Regions from separate parts of the Arthrobacter sp. TmtSoilC79 genome, predicted to be linked through region 2. Evidence: riboswitches for the same ligand, from Rfam matches in the RefSeq annotation. Region 2 holds a riboswitch; the other holds the start of a gene.
The links. A riboswitch is a leader RNA that binds a small molecule or an ion and turns the genes downstream of it on or off. The one in region 2 is predicted to bind thiamine pyrophosphate.
Positions count from the first base shown of each region.

Region 1: it holds a riboswitch for thiamine pyrophosphate, as region 2 does, so the genes downstream of both, AC6JA3_RS02680 (ECF transporter S component) here and thiD (bifunctional hydroxymethylpyrimidine kinase/phosphomethylpyrimidine kinase) in region 2, are expected to answer to the same signal.

Region 1 is NZ_AP046051.1:551,767-559,454, reverse strand. Features, by position in the region: gene AC6JA3_RS02700 (penicillin acylase family protein) at 1-198, shown strand, start outside; gene AC6JA3_RS02695 (GNAT family N-acetyltransferase) at 327-926, shown strand; gene AC6JA3_RS02690 (energy-coupling factor transporter transmembrane component T family protein) at 1,011-1,805, opposite strand; gene AC6JA3_RS02685 (ABC transporter ATP-binding protein) at 1,802-3,424, opposite strand; gene AC6JA3_RS02680 (ECF transporter S component) at 3,424-4,044, opposite strand; TPP riboswitch at 4,121-4,257, opposite strand; gene AC6JA3_RS02675 (NUDIX hydrolase) at 5,054-5,830, shown strand; gene AC6JA3_RS02670 (DUF4235 domain-containing protein) at 5,866-6,126, shown strand; gene mnhG (monovalent cation/H(+) antiporter subunit G) at 6,224-6,616, opposite strand; gene AC6JA3_RS02660 (MrpF/PhaF family protein) at 6,606-6,884, opposite strand; gene AC6JA3_RS02655 (Na+/H+ antiporter subunit E) at 6,881-7,447, opposite strand; gene AC6JA3_RS02650 (Na+/H+ antiporter subunit D) at 7,444-7,688, opposite strand, start outside.
Region 2 is NZ_AP046051.1:2,020,300-2,027,987, reverse strand. Features, by position in the region: gene obgE (GTPase ObgE) at 1-1,518, opposite strand, end outside; gene rpmA (50S ribosomal protein L27) at 1,674-1,937, opposite strand; gene rplU (50S ribosomal protein L21) at 2,000-2,308, opposite strand; gene thiD (bifunctional hydroxymethylpyrimidine kinase/phosphomethylpyrimidine kinase) at 2,687-4,204, opposite strand; TPP riboswitch at 4,195-4,293, opposite strand; gene AC6JA3_RS09395 (Rne/Rng family ribonuclease) at 4,431-7,652, opposite strand.

The sequences.
Region 1 (7,688 bases), 1.5 Mb from region 2:
GTTGATGACCGAAGCTTCCGTGGACCTGTGGCCCGCTACGTGTGGGATTTGTCCGAGCGGCGCAACAGCCGTTGGATCGTCCCATTCGGAGCCTCCGGCACGCCTGACCACGAGCACTTTGCCGACCAGCTCCCGCTCTGGGCTGCCGGGGAACTGGCCCCGGTAGTCACCGACTGGCATGAACTCATCAAAGACTGACCCAGCCCGCTTTACTCCCGCATCAGCACCGCACCAGCCACGCATCAGCACCTCACCACCACCACACCAGCACCGCATCAGCACCTCGCCTGCACCGCATCAGCCCCGCATCAGCCCCTAAGGAAGCCATGACCACCACCACCCAGGACTTCTCCGTCCGCACCACCACCTACTCCGAGGACCTCGAAGGATGGGGCGCGCTGCGCATCGTCCCGCTGATCCCCGCCGAGGACATCGATCTCATCTTTGAGTGGGTCACGCAGCCCCGGGCAAAGTTCTGGGGAATGACGGAAAATACCCGTGAAGAAGTCCAGGGGATTTATGAGTTCCTTGATTCTTTGGACACCCACCACGCATTCCTGGCCATCCTTGATGGCGAGCCCTTGGCACTCTTCCAGACCTATGAGCCCTTGCACGACCCCGTAGGCGAGGCCTACCCCGCCCGGGAGGCCGACATCGGCATGCACCTGCTCCTGGCCCCGGCCACACGGCCCATCCCGCACTTCACGCCGAAGCTCGGGACAGCCCTCATCAAGTACATGTTCTCCCTGCCGGGCAAGGACCGGATTGTGGTGGAACCGGACTCACGCAACGCCAAAGCCCTGCGTCGTTTGGAAGCGACCTGCTTTGAGCTGGGGCCGATCATTCAGCTTGCGGAGAAGGAAGCCCAGTTGGGTTTCCTTACCCGTTCAGGATTCGATGAGATCCAGGACCAACAGGCACTGTAAGCGCCGCCGAAAAAGCGAAGTGCCGCCAGCCCCCAAAAAAGCCGGCGGCACTCTTGGTGCCCGGAGCGCCAGTGCATGAAAGCACTAGCGCCAGACGAAGCTCCACGTTCCCGCACCAACAGCTGCCAGCACGGCGCCGGCTGCGATCACCAAGCCACCCAGGAGCACCCAGACGTCCAGCAACGAGTAAGTGGATTCGCGCGCCCACGTCCGCTGGCCGCCACCGAAACCGCGCGCTTCCATGGTCACCGCCAGCCGGGATGCCCGGCGAACAGCCTGGACCAATAAACCGAAGCTCTGGCCCAGTGTTGCCTTCAGCCGCTGGAACGGGTTGCCCTGGGAACCGACTCCGCGGGCGCGGCGGGCCATTCCGATGGTTTGCCACTCCTCCGCCATCAACCCCACCAGCCTCATGGCGGCCAAGGATCCCAGGACAAAGCGGTGCGGCAACTTTGCCTTCTGCGCCAGGGCATCGGCCAGGTCAGTAGGGTCGGTGCAGGTCATCAACAAGATTGCGGGCAGGGCGATCGCCAAACCGCGCAACATGAAACCCAGCCCCAGTTCAAGGGAACCTTCGCTGATGGACCAGAGTCCGACGTCGAGCAGTACAGCGCCGCTGTCCGCCGCCACAATCGCCGTGCTCCAGCCGCCGATGGCCGCCGCGATGATCAGGGGCCATGCCCGTTGCCAGAGCAGCCTGAGCGTGAGCCCGGCAAGCGGAAATACGGCAAGTTCCGCAACCAGCGCTGCAGACGCCGAGACCCAGTCGATGGAAAGGGCCAACACCAGCGAAATCAGGAAAACGGACACGAACTTGGCCAAGGGGTTTGCACGCGTGAGGAGGGCATGGTTCCCGCGCAGATTCAGGGCATCCCTCATGCTGCACCCGCCTCCTGATGCGTGGATTCGCCTTGTTGGCTCGTGCCCAGGCGCAATTCGGTTCCACCCAGCACGGCGCTGAACTCCTGGTCATGTGTCACCGAGACAACCGCGGTTCCGGCATCCAGCAGCTCAGAAAGGAACGAGGCCAGCTCGGCCCATGTATTGGCGTCCTGGCCAAAGGTGGGCTCGTCGAGCACCAGGACTTTGGGATGCGCGGCCAGCACCGTGGCCACCGAAAGCCGTCGCTTCTCGCCCCCGGACAGTGTGTACGGGTTGGCGTCCACGAGATGGGTGAGACGCAACCGCTCCAGCAACTCATCCACGCGTTCCTCACCGTGGCCCAGATGCCTTGGACCAAACATGAGCTCGTCCAGGACCTTGCCCGTGACAAACTGGTGCTCCGGTTCCTGGAACACCGTTCCGATCCGTGAAATCAGCTGGTCCGCTTTCCACTTGAACGGATCAATTCCAGCTCCCTCGGAAAGCTCGACGGCGGCACTCACCGTGCCGTCCACCGGCGCCAAAAGGCCGGCCAACGTGAGAGCGAACGTGGACTTGCCGGCCCCGTTCGGGCCGGTGATGGTCAACGCCTGGCCAGCCCGGACCTGTGCGGTGATCCTCGTCTGCACCGGCACAGGCGGGATGGTCCTGAAACCCTTGCGCCGGGCTTTTTCCCTGGAAACTGAAAGGTCCTGCGCTGCCAGGAGCAGTTGTGCGGTTTCGGGCTGGTTGTGCCGCGTCCGGGTTGCCGGAACGTACCCCGGCACCCATACGCCGGCCGCCATCAGCATGGTGCGGGCCTCGGACAGGACCTGATCCGGGGGTCCGTCCAGGAGGACCCCGGCTGTGGCTGCGCCGGTTGCTGTTGCAGTTGATGTGCCGGACGCTGAGCCACGGATTGCCGCCGCAGCTCCGGCCGACCCTGGTGCCAGGACCACGATGCGGTCCACCAGGTCCTTCCACACGGACACGCGGTGTTCCACCACCACCATGGTGGCTCCGGTCTTGTCCAGGCAGCGCTTGACCGCGTCGCGGACCTCCAGCACCCCTGCCGGGTCCAGGTTGGCCGTGGGCTCGTCCAAAAGGATCAAACCGGGCCGCATCGCCAAAATGCCTGCCAGCGCAAGGCGCTGCTTCTGGCCACCGGAGAGTGCCGCCGTCGGGTGGTCCAACGCCAAACCGCCGCCGGCAGCGGTTCGCAACCCCACGTCGTCGAGCGCTTCATGGACACGGGACCAGATCTCCTCGCGCGGAACGGCAAGGTTTTCTGCGCCGAAGGCCACGTCATCGCCCACGCGGGAGAGGACCACCTGCGTTTCCGGGTCCTGCTGCATCAATCCGGCGCGGCCACGCTGCCCGCGGGGCGCAACGCCGTCGATCAGCAGCGAGCCGGTTTCATCCGAGTCGTCTTCCTCGTCGCCCAGGACCCCAGCAAGGGCATGCAGGAGCGTCGATTTACCGGCGCCCGAGGGCCCCAGCAACAGGACCCGCTCCCCCGGCTCAATCCGAAGATCCAGGCCCTCAATGGCGGGGGCGGCCCGGCCGGCATGCCGCCAGCCCCAGCCCTCGGCGGAGATGGCGGCCGGCCTCACCGCACCGCTGTTGGTGGCGGACATCAGTTGAAAACTGGCTCCGAAGCGGCCTTGCGGGAGGCGAACGAACTCAGCACGCCGGTCTTGGCGAGGCCGCGCGTGGCCACCCAGGAGAGTCCGCCGGCGATCACAGCGCCGGAGATCGTGGTGAACGTGATGTAGGTGAGCTTGTCGATGGCTTCGTAGGCGATGTTCCAGCCCCACGGGAGGAAGGAGTCGTTCAGGCCGCAGAAAAGGCCCGCTCCGGCACCTGCGAGGAGGGACGTAGGCAGGTTGAACTTCTTGTAGCGGAAGGCCGCGAAGATGAGCTCGGCGCCCAGGCCCTGCAGGATGCCGGAGATCAACACCGTGGTGCCGTACTGCGAACCCATGATGAGTTCGCCTGTGGCAGCGATGGCCTCGCAGAACAACGCGGCGCCAGGCTTGCGGATGATCAGCATGCCGAGCACTGCGGGGATCATCCAACCGCCGGCGATCAGGCCGGTGAGCGGCGGGTACGTTGCGTTCAGGGGGATGGATACCAGTGCAGCGCCCTGGGACCATGCCCAGAAAATCACGCCGCCCGCGATGGCGATCAAAGCCGCCACAACAATGTCTACAACACGCCAGTTATCACTGGTCTTCTTCACGTTTACCGTGGTCATTTTCTGCCTCCTGAGGTTACAGGAGGGGAAAGTGCTCCCCGGATTTACAACCGGCCTGCGCCGCCTGGATCCGGACACTCTGAGAAGCTCGACTCCCTTGCGCCGGTACTAACCGGATCAGGTTCGAGGGTCTGCGGCTGTCCGCACTCTCAGCGCCCTCGCGTCTCCCGCATCTCTGCAGGCTCCGACGGCGGCGCTCCCCTGTCGTTATCAAATCTGCCCTGATGGGCGGGTTCAGTTTACACCTGTGGGGTTTGCTGGCGCTGATGTGTTGCCGGCATGCGGTCACAATCGGGCTGGCTGGCTGGGCCGGGGGGGCGGGGCTGTGTGCGGGGGCGCGGGCGGGTTGGCGCGGGCGTGTGCGGGGGCGCGGGCGTGTGCGTTGCGAGGCCCGCTCTACACCGATCCGCAGCGCCAAACCCTGCACACCAGGCCCCACAACAAACCCCACCCACGTTGCGAGGCCCGCTCTACACCGATCCGCGGCACCAAACCCCGCACAACAGGCCCCACAACAAACCCACCCACGTTGCCAGGCCCGCTCCACAACCATCCCCCACCCCAAACCCTGCACAACAGGCCCCACAACAAACCCCACCAACATTGCCAGGCCCGCTCTACACCCATACCCCACCCCAAACCCTGCACAACAGGCCCCACAACCAACCCCACCAACGTTGCAAGGCCCGCTCCACACCCATCCCCAGCGCCAAACCCCGCACAACAGGCCCCACAACAAACCCACCCGCGTTGCGAGGCCCGCTCCACACCGATCCGCAGCGCCAAACCCTGCACAACAGGCCCCACAACAAACCCACCCGCGTTGCCAGGCCCACTCCACACCCATCCCCAGCACCAAACCCCGCACAACAGGCCCCACAACAAACCCACCCACGTTGCAAGGCCCACTCCACACCCATCACCCACCCCAAACCCCGCACAACAGGCCCCACAACGGGACCTGAGAGAATGAACCAGCAGAATCCACCGCGGCAAAGGGGCACATTTCATGACGGACCTACCCACTCAGAATCACCCTGCCGGCGAGGACACCCCGTCGGAACCCCGGCTTGCTGCCAGTGTCATCCTTCTTCGCGATGCCCCAGGTGGGCTCGAAGCCTTTGTCCAGCACAGGGTCAGCACCATGGACTTTGCCGCCGGTATGGTGGTCTTCCCGGGAGGCCGGGTGGATGTTGCGGACGAGTCAGGGTGGGATTACCCGGCGGAACTGCTTCAACGCCACGCCGCCGCTTGGCGCTCCAGCTCCATCGGAACCGGCTCAGGCCCCGGCCCCGGCCCTGAATCACGCCTCAGCCCAAGCCCCAGTCGCGGCGCCGGCACCGACGCCGGCCTCCACACCGGTTCCGCGCAGGCCGAAACCAATGCCGGCACGGTCCTGACCGCCGCAATCCGGGAGGTCCAGGAGGAGTCCGGCCTCACGATCAGTCCCGAAGACCTCCGCCCCTGGGCCAACTGGATTACTCCCACGGACATGCCCAAGCGCTTCGACACTTACTTCTACGTCGCCAAACCACATCCAGGGGCCGCGCCCCAGCATCAAACCACCGAGGCCTGGCAATCTTTGTGGATGCCGGTCGCCGGAATCCTGGACGCGGAAGCGGCCGGGACACTGAAGCTGATGCCGCCTACTTATTACCTGCTCAAGGAAATCGCCGGCTTTGAAACCGTGGACGCTGTGTGGTCAGCAGAACACGCCGTCGTTCCGGTGTTGGCCCCAGTGGGGTCGTTGGCAGCGTTCTTGAAAGAGCGGGAAAGCCGCCGCTGACACTTGGCTCGGCCACGGACGACTAGGCTGGAGCCATGAACCTCTTCTTCAAGCTGCTGGGTACCGGAGTGAGCCTCGGAGCAGGCTTCGTCGGCACCAAACTCGTCAACAAAGGGTGGGAAAAGGCCACAGGCAACAAACCACCCCTGGGCAACGACGACATGGAAACGTCCTTGCGTTCAGCGCTGACCTTTGCGCTGATCTCGGCCTTCGTCAGCACCTTGATCCAGGTGCTGGCCAGCCGTGGCACACAGCGCGCCATTGCACGTTTCGCCAAGTCGCAGGACATCGTCTAGCCCTCAACTACAGACAACAACGCGGGGTCGCTTTGCCTCCACTTGATGGAATGAACACCAGTGGGCACAGAGCGTCCCCGCGTTTTGCTGGGAGCTTTTAGCGGTCGTTCCGGGGCTCTTGGCCCGCGGCAGCCCGCTGCACAACGGCCTCGAGTTCGTCTTTGGTGAGCATCTCGCGGTGGCCGTGCTTGGTTCGGTAGGCGGAGCGGCCCACCATGTGGGCGGACACAGGTGCGGTCAGCAGTTGGAAGATCCAAGCCACCAGCAGTACTGGCCACACCCACCACGTCCGCATTTGCAGGCCGATCGCGGCAAGCATGAGGAACAACCCGAGGACCTGGGGTTTGGTGGCTGCGTGCATGCGGCTCATGAGGTCCGGGAACCGAAGCAAGCCGATTGCGGCGCCCAAGGACATCAAGGCGCCCACCACCAGGAACACAGCTGTCACAACATCGATCACGGCATCCACGCCGGTAGCGTCAGGATTCATTGCTCTGTTCCCTCCGTTCCGCCACGAACCGCGCAACGGTCACCGATCCGATGAAGCCGATCACGGCTAGGGCTACCAGCAGCATCAAGTTGTTGAGGTGCCTGTTCAACGCCATGTCGATCGCCAGTGCAGCACCCAGAATGGCCAGCAAAACGTCCGATGCCAGCACGCGGTCCAACAGGGACGGGCCAATAGCGATGCGCACAATCGCACCTGCGGCAGCCAGGCTGAGGATCACTGCCGTCACCACGAGGATGATTTCCTTCATCGTGTTGCCCCTTCGGTTCCCGGACGTACTTCGGCGTTGAGCGCTTGCACTTCCTCGGCCGTACCCATGATCCGGATCAGTCGTGCCTCGATGGTCTGGACTTCCTGGCGGATCTTGTCAATGTCCGCTTCTTCGTAAATGTTCAGCGCGTGCAGGTAAAGGGTGGACGTCGACCGGTCCACTTCCACCACCAGCGAGCCCGGGATCAGCGAGATGACGTGCCCGGTGGCGGTCACCATCAGGTCCGAGTGGCTTCGCAGGGGAACAGCGACGACGGCGCTGCGCACCTTGGGTCCCTTGACTACTGCCAGGAACAACACCAGGAAGCTCGCTGCCACCACTTTGGCGAGGAACATCAGCGCAAAGGGAATGGCGCGCAGGATGTTGAACCTGCCGCTCAGTTCCACTGGTGGAAGGTAGAACAGTTTGGCCACCAAGACCGCGATCAATGCACCGAACAGCAGGTTGCCTGGGCTGAAATCCCGCCACAGCGCACCCCAGACGATCACCAACCAGATGAGCAGTGGGAGTTCGGTACGGAAGGAAATGGGCTTACGGCTCATTTGGCACCACCCGGCTGCGGTTCCTCGGGCTGGGCTAGCGGGGGCACCTCGACCGAGTCACCCAGGACCGAGTGGATGTAGGCCGAACGGTCCAGCATGATCCCAGCTGAGCCGTCTGCAACCTTGAACAGCGGACCAGCAAAGACGGTCAGCGCCACACCGAAAACTACCAATCCCGCCGTCGACCCCACCATGGTTCGCGGCAGGACGCCCACGTTCCCCGGCGCCTGAAGCGCAGGGT
Region 2 (7,688 bases):
GGTCCAGATGCCTGCCTTGCGCTCGGCTTCAAGTTCTGCACGCGCGGCTGCTTTTGCTTCGCGGCGCTCGATCTGCTCATCACGCTTCTGCGAACGCGTGGGGCGATCGCCAATGTCGGCAACGCGGATGTCGGTACCACGGGGGGTGGCCAGGAGTTCGGCACCGGCCATCATGGTGGGCTCCCAGTCGAACACGACGCCGTCGTCCTCACCGATGACCACGGTATCGCCCGGCTTGGCGCCAACTTTGAAGAGCTCCGTTTCAACACCCAGCTTGGCCAGTCGGTCTGCAAGGTAGCCGATGGCCTCTTCGTTGGTGAAGTCGGTCTGCTTGACCCACCGCACGGGCTTTTCGCCCAGGACGCGGAACAGCGGCTCGAGGTTCTTTTCCTCGCGGCGGATCTTGAAGCCGGATTCGTTGACTGCGCGCGGCCTGAGGACGGGCGGGGCCACCTTGGGAGGTGCGACTGCCACAGCATCCCGGGCAGCCTTGACGATCTCGGCCATCGCAAATCCGAGCTGGCGCAGGCCCTCATGGCTGGTAGCTGAGACTTCGAAGACACGGTAGCCGCGTGCTTCCAGGTCCGGACGGACGAACTCGGCCATATCCTTGCCATCAGGAAGGTCAACCTTATTGAGGACCACAAGCTTGGGGCGCTCGTTGAGCGGTACGACTTCGCCGTCAACTCCCGCGTAGCTCATGTCAACCGCGTACTTCTCCAATTCCGCCTCGATAATGGCGAGGTCGGACAAAGGATCGCGGTCCGATTCAAGGGTTCCGCAGTCCAGAACGTGCACCAGTGCGGCGCAGCGCTCAACGTGGCGGAGGAAGTTGTGGCCAAGGCCCTTGCCTTCGCTGGCGCCCTCAATCAACCCGGGGACATCGGCGATAGTGAAGCGGATATCTCCGGCCTGGACCACACCAAGGTTGGGAATGAGGGTGGTGAAGGGGTAATCGGCGATCTTCGGCCGGGCGGCAGACATGGCAGCGATGAGGCTGGACTTGCCGGCGGAGGGGAAGCCGACCAGCGCGATATCGGCGATGGACTTCAATTCCAGGACGATATCGCTGGATTCGCCTTCGATACCGAGCAGCGCAAACCCGGGAGCCCTGCGCTTCTGGGACGAAAGGGAGGCATTGCCAAGACCGCCTTGGCCGCCTGCAGCAGCAATGAATTCAGTACCCTCGCCCACGAGGTCAGCCAGGACTTCCCCGTCCTTGGTCTTGACCACGGTGCCATCAGGAACCGGAAGGATCAGGGTCTCGCCGTTCTTGCCGCCGCGCCAGTCACCCATGCCCGGGCCACCATTGGTGGCGTGGCGGTGGGGTGCGTGGTGGTAGTCAAGCAGGGTGGTGGTCTGGGCGGATACCCGGAGGATGACATCGCCGCCGTTGCCGCCGTTGCCGCCATCAGGGCCACCGAGGGGCTTGAACTTCTCCCGCTTGACAGAGACACAGCCGTGGCCGCCGGTTCCGCCGGATACGTGCAGTACTACCCGGTCTACAAAGCTAGCCACGTGGATCTCCTCATTTGCTGTCCTACAGCGTTTGTTGCTGTTGCCAGCGTTGTTGCAAAAACCAGCGCGCCCAAAGCGCCCTAGTCGATTGTAATGCGGTTAAAAGAACGGTGGAGCGGGCCGTTTGGCCCGCTCCACCGGTTCAGAACTTGTTGTTACTCTGCAGCTGCAGCAGCAACGATGTTCACTACGCGACGGCCGCGGCGAGTACCAAACTCAACCGCACCGGCCTGCAGGGCGAACAGGGTGTCGTCGCCACCGCGGCCAACGCCTGCACCGGGGTGGAAGTGGGTGCCACGCTGGCGAACGATGATTTCGCCTGCGGAAACTACCTGACCACCGAAGCGCTTGACGCCCAGGTACTGTGCGTTGGAGTCACGACCGTTGCGAGTGGAACTCGCGCCTTTTTTGTGTGCCATGTGAAATGCCTGCCTCTAAATTTCTGGGGAAACTGAAAAACCTGAACAGCGGGTAACGAAAGTTACGCGATGCTGGTGATCTTGATCTTGGTCAGTTCCTGACGGTGACCCTGACGCTTCCGGTAGCCGGTCTTGTTCTTGAACTTCTGGATGACGATCTTCGGACCACGAAGGTCTTCGAGGATCTCAGCCGTAACCTTGACGTTGGCCAGTTCCGCAGCTGCGGAGGTGACCTTGTCGCCGTCAACCAGGAGCAAGGCGGGCAGCTCAAGCGTGCTGCCGGCTCCACCGGGGACGCGGTTAAGCGTTACGTAGTCTCCAACGGAAACTTTTTCTTGGCGGCCGCCTGCGCGGACAATCGCGTACACCACTTGGGTACTCACTTCTCTCGACGTTTATAACTAAATTTGCGTGCGGAACCTTGAACCGGAATCAGGCTTGGTTCGCGCTGTGCCTCAACGCCGTGGACTTCTGATCGAAGTCCGCGAGTCATCCCATGAACAATTCCAAGGGGCATAACCCAAGTGTTGGCGTAAGCACCGAAGATCAAGATTACGCTAGTTTGACCTTCAGCTGCAAATGAGGCCGGGTCCGGAGGCTACCACGTGACTTGCGTCACCAGATGAAACGGACTCTCCCGGCACCGTGCCCATACAGCCTACAGGGTTTGAGGCCGATTAGCGCGATTGGGTCCGCGACGCGCTGTGGGCGAGTTGCGGATCCAGTCCAAAAGCCCTCTCCCACAGCCCTCAGGCAAAAACTCCCGGGGCATCGAAGAACGCCGTCTCGTAGCGGCAGGACAAGGCAAAAGCCTCCACCATGGCCGCCCGCTCCCCCTCCGACGCTGCAGCTGCAGCCGCGTCAGTGAAGTTGATCGCATTCCTGGTGGCTGCGGCAAAGTCCTCGTCGGCATAGGTCCGGAGCCAGTCCGCATAGGGGTGCCCTGCCGGGGACCCTGCCTCTACAAAAGCCGCATTGAGCTGCTGGCCAACCTCCGCGTACAGCCAATAGCAGGGCAGGATGGCTGCGAGAACCAGGGGGTAGCTGCCGCTGGCCGAGGCCGCCAGCAGATGATCCACGTAGGACTTGGTGACCGGCCCGGTCCCCGAGGATGCCTCGCGGGTGCTTAGCCAGTTCCTGTGCAGTTCCGATTCCACCTCAAGGCATTGCTGCGAGGCTTTCGCCCAGAACAGTTGCTCTTCTTCGCTGGGGGCCAGAGCGCCTGCACGCGCCAGCACCCTGGAGTACCCGTTGAGGTAGATGGCGTCCTGGGCGAGGTAGTAGTTGAACGCAGCTTCCGGGAGTTTGCCCGATTTCAGGCCCTCAATGAACCCGAGCTTGTAGATTGCCTCCAGCTCCACAGTGGCTTCCTTCCAGAGCGTCGCGGCAAAATCCCCACGCCTCAGGACCCTCTGGTGATGAAAATGGTGGACCGGACCGTTTCCGAGCCCCACCTCGAGGCTGTCAGCCTTGAGCAAGGCCCCAAGCAACCACGGTTTGACCTCGCGCAAGGACACTTCCCAGTCGCCGGTACGGGCCTGGACAGTGGCCAGCGCCGAGGACAACGAGCATCCTGTGCCATGGCTGTTCTGTGTATCCACCCGGGGGCCGGCTACCTCAATGACGTCCTGGCTCAGGAGTCCGCTGGTGTTCACCAGCGCGTCCGGGCATTCGGACCCCGCCAGGTGCCCGCCCTTCACCAGGACTGTATTGCCGCACTCAGCGGCGAGTCGTTTTCCCTGATCCAATGCCGAAGCCCAGTCGGCCGCCTCAGCCTCCCCCAACAGCATGGCAAGTTCGGGCAGGTTGGGCGTGATGAGGTCAGCCAAGGGAAGCAGGGCACGCAAAGCCGACTCGGCCGATCCCTGCAGGAGCCTGTCACCACTGGTAGCCACCATCACCGGGTCAAGGACCACGACGGCGGGGCGCACCTCCTCGAGCCAGCGGCGGACCTCATCGATGACCGCTGCGTCACCGAGCATCCCGATTTTGACGGCATCGATGGCGATGTCCGTGCTGATGGCCTCCAACTGCAGCCGCAGGAATTCCACCGGGGGTACATGGACCGCGCTGACTCCTTTGGTGTTCTGCGCCGTCAACGCGGTCAATGCCGCCATGCCATAGCCGCCGTGGGCTGCAATGCTCTTCAGATCAGCCTGGATACCGGCACCACCGGAGGGGTCCGAGCCCGCGATGCTCAGCACCCGGGGGGTTTCCCGTCCGGAAGCGGCCAGAGGGTACACAGGAGAGTACGACGATAACGTCATGGGGACATCCCTTCGCCGGTGCTAACCGGACAGGTTCAACGGGTCTGGATCTCAGCCTGGCCCAATGCCCGGCACCCCGTGTCAGTCCACCAGCGTAGCCGGGATGCACAGCGGCCGGGGAACTTCGCCACGCTGAAGACCGGATATGAACGCTGGGGCGGACGGCAAAGGGCCCCGCAGTACCCGTCGGCGACGGTCTACTGCAGGGCCCTTTGTTGTCGAAATACTAGAGCTCGGAGGCCGGTACGCCCACCCCGAGGATGATGGGCTCCGCGGACGCGGCCTTCGTGGCTGGCTCTGAAGGTGCTTTGGCCTCGTGCGACGTTCCACCGGCAGCTGCAGTAGCCTCGTGGTGCTCGACGCTGGTTTCGTTGGCCGCGCCCTGCGCCCGGCTGGCGCTGCGGTTGCGACGCCCACGGCGGGTGCCCGACGTCGACGCAGCATCATGGCCTGCATCCGCAGGCCTGGCTACGGCGACCGCGGGTGCGGCAGCTGCCTTGGGAGGGAGTACTTCTTCCGGCTTTTCGGCAGGAGCCGCGCCAAGGTGTGAGAAGGCCTCTGCAAGGAGGTCCAGGCTCATGGCCGGCTTGGCTGCCGGCGGTTCCTCGTGGTGTTCACCGATCGGCAGCGCTACTTCTTCGCCACCGAAACGCAGGACCGGAGTGGACCGTGCTTCACGGACAGCTGCTTCCCGCTCTGATTCACGTGAGGCCGGCTCTCCAGCCTCGCTCCGGGCTGCCTGCCCGGCGCTTGCCTGCTGCTGACCGGTTGCCCGTGCCTGCTCCTCCGCGCGGTGAACTTCGTCGTCGTGCAGGTGGGCTGCGTGCGCGGCGGCAGCGATGGTGGCCAGTGCCGCCCGGGTGGCCTCAGCTTTGGCCTGCTTGGCCGGGTCCTGCGGCTCGGTCGAAACAGGAGCTGCAGCCGGAGCGGGCGGTGCGGTGTGGACCGGCGCGGGGGCCTCGGCGACGGGTTGTCCGCCACCCTTGCCGCGGCGACGCTTGCGCTCCGTCCGTGCTGCGGGTTGCTGGGCCTCGGTGTGGGGACGGTGCTGCTCAGCGGCCACAACGTTGGCGCGGCGGTGCTCAACGGGTTCGTCGTGGGTGACGACGCCGCGGCCGGCGCAATGCTCGCACTGCTCACCAAAGACCTCCAGGAGGCCAGTGCCCATGCGCTTGCGGGTCATCTGGACCAAGCCCAAGGACGTCACCTCGGCTACTTGGTGCTTGGTGCGGTCGCGGCCCAGGCACTCAACCATGCGGCGGAGGACGAGGTCGCGGTTGGACTCAAGGACCATGTCGATGAAGTCGATGACGATGATGCCGCCAATGTCACGGAGGCGAAGCTGGCGGACAACTTCCTCAGCGGCTTCGAGGTTGTTCTTGGTGACCGTTTCCTCGAGGTTGCCGCCACTGCCGGTGAATTTACCGGTGTTGACGTCTACCACTGTCATGGCTTCGGTGCGGTCGATGACCAGCGAACCGCCCGAGGGGAGGAACACCTTGCGTTCCAGTGCCTTGTGGATCTGCTCGTCGATACGCCAGGCAGCAAAGATGTCCTGGTCCTTGGTCCACTTCTCAAGGCGGCCCACCAGGTCAGGGGCAACGTAGGTAACGTATGCCTCAATGGTGTCCCAGGCGTCGTCGCCGGAAACGATCAGTTTGGAGAAGTCCTCATTGAAGACATCACGTACCACCTTGATGGTCAGGTCCGGCTCGCCGTAAAGCAATTCCGGAGCCAGGACCTTGGTGGACGAGGCCTGTCCCTCAATGCCTTCCCACTGTGCGCGCAGACGGTTGATGTCGTGCGTCAGTTCCTCTTCGGATGCGCCCTCGGCAGCCGTGCGGACAATGACGCCGGCGTTTTCCGGCAGGCGGTCCTTCAGGATGCGCTTGAGGCGGTTGCGTTCGACGTCGGGCAGTTTGCGCGAGATGCCGGTCATGGATCCACCGGGAACATACACAAGATACCGGCCGGGCAGGGAGATCTGGCTGGTCAGCCGGGCACCCTTGTGGCCAACGGGGTCCTTGGTGACCTGGACCAGGACCGAGTCGCCGGACTTCAGGGCATTTTCGATCCGGCGGGGCTGTCCCTCAAGGTTCACAGCATCCCAGTTCACTTCACCGGCGTACAGGACCGCATTGCGGCCGCGTCCGATATCCACGAAGGCAGCTTCCATGGACGGCAGGACGTTCTGGACCTTGCCCAGGTAAACGTTGCCGATCAAGGAGTCCTGCTGGGTCTTCGAGACGAAGTGCTCAGCAAGAACCCCGTCTTCCAGGACGCCGATCTGAATTCTGTCGTCGCGCTGGCGGACAATCATCTGGCGGTCCACTGATTCGCGGCGGGCCAGGAACTCGGCCTCGGTGATCACCTGGCGGCGGCGTCCGGTCTCACGCGACTCACGACGACGCTGCTTCTTCGCTTCAAGCCTGGTGGAGCCCTTGACACTGGCAACACGGTTCGATGGCGCAGTCTCCGTGATGGGCCGCGGGGCACGGACGCGCGTCACTGTGTTGGGCGGGTCGTCATCCGTTCCACCGGTCAGTTCAAGGTCCTGGTCACCACGGCGGCGGCGGCGGCGACGACGGGAAGTGACACCTTCGTCCGAGGTTTCAGCAACCGGAGCTTCTTCGTCCTCGGACTCGGCACCCTCTTCGGTCTCGTTTTCCTCGCGCTCGGTTCCGCGCCGGCCACGGCGCCCACGGCTCCGGCGGCGACGACGACTGCCGGCATCCTCCAGCTCATCCTCTGCGCCGGATCCGGCTTCTTCCTCCGGCTCTTCTTCCTTCTCCTCCACCGCTGCAACGCGGGGAACAGTGGTGAGATCCGGGGCCTGGAAAATCATTGACGTGATGGAAACAGGCTCCAGGAAGAGCGAGGACGAACCTGCAGCGGCAGCTTCCTCCGGGGTTTCCTCAAGGGGAGCCGTCCCAGGGGTTGCTGCGGTCCCGGCTGCTTCAGCGGCAGGCGTGGCTGGCTGGGAGCCGGCGTCCGGCGTCGTGGGTTCAACGGCGGTTTCCGCCGCGGCCTCCACAACGGTTGGTGCTTCCCCAACCACCGGCGCTTCTGCCTCGGCCTTGGGTTTGGCAGTACGACGACGGCGGACCGGCTTTTCGGGGGCGGGTTCGGCAACGGCTTCGGGCGGGTTCCCTGCAGCGGCTTCCGGCGCGGCAGCAACTTCCTCGCCCAAGCCCGGCAGTGGCTCGGCAGGTTCGGCCTTCTTACGTGAGCGGGTACGCCGAACGGGCGCAGCGGGAGCTTCGGCGGCTTCCGGTGCTGTGGCGGCTTCGCCGGCTTCAACCACAGGTGCTTCGGCGGCCTGCGCTTCTACCCCGGCTGCGACTTTGGGCGCAGCCTTGCGCCGGGTCCGGGTGGCTTTCTTTGGCGCTTCCGCAGTTTCCGCGGGAGCTGCCTCGTCATTAACGGCTACAACTTGGTCATTATCCATATGTGGCAACACTCCTGCCCCAGCGACACCGCCACA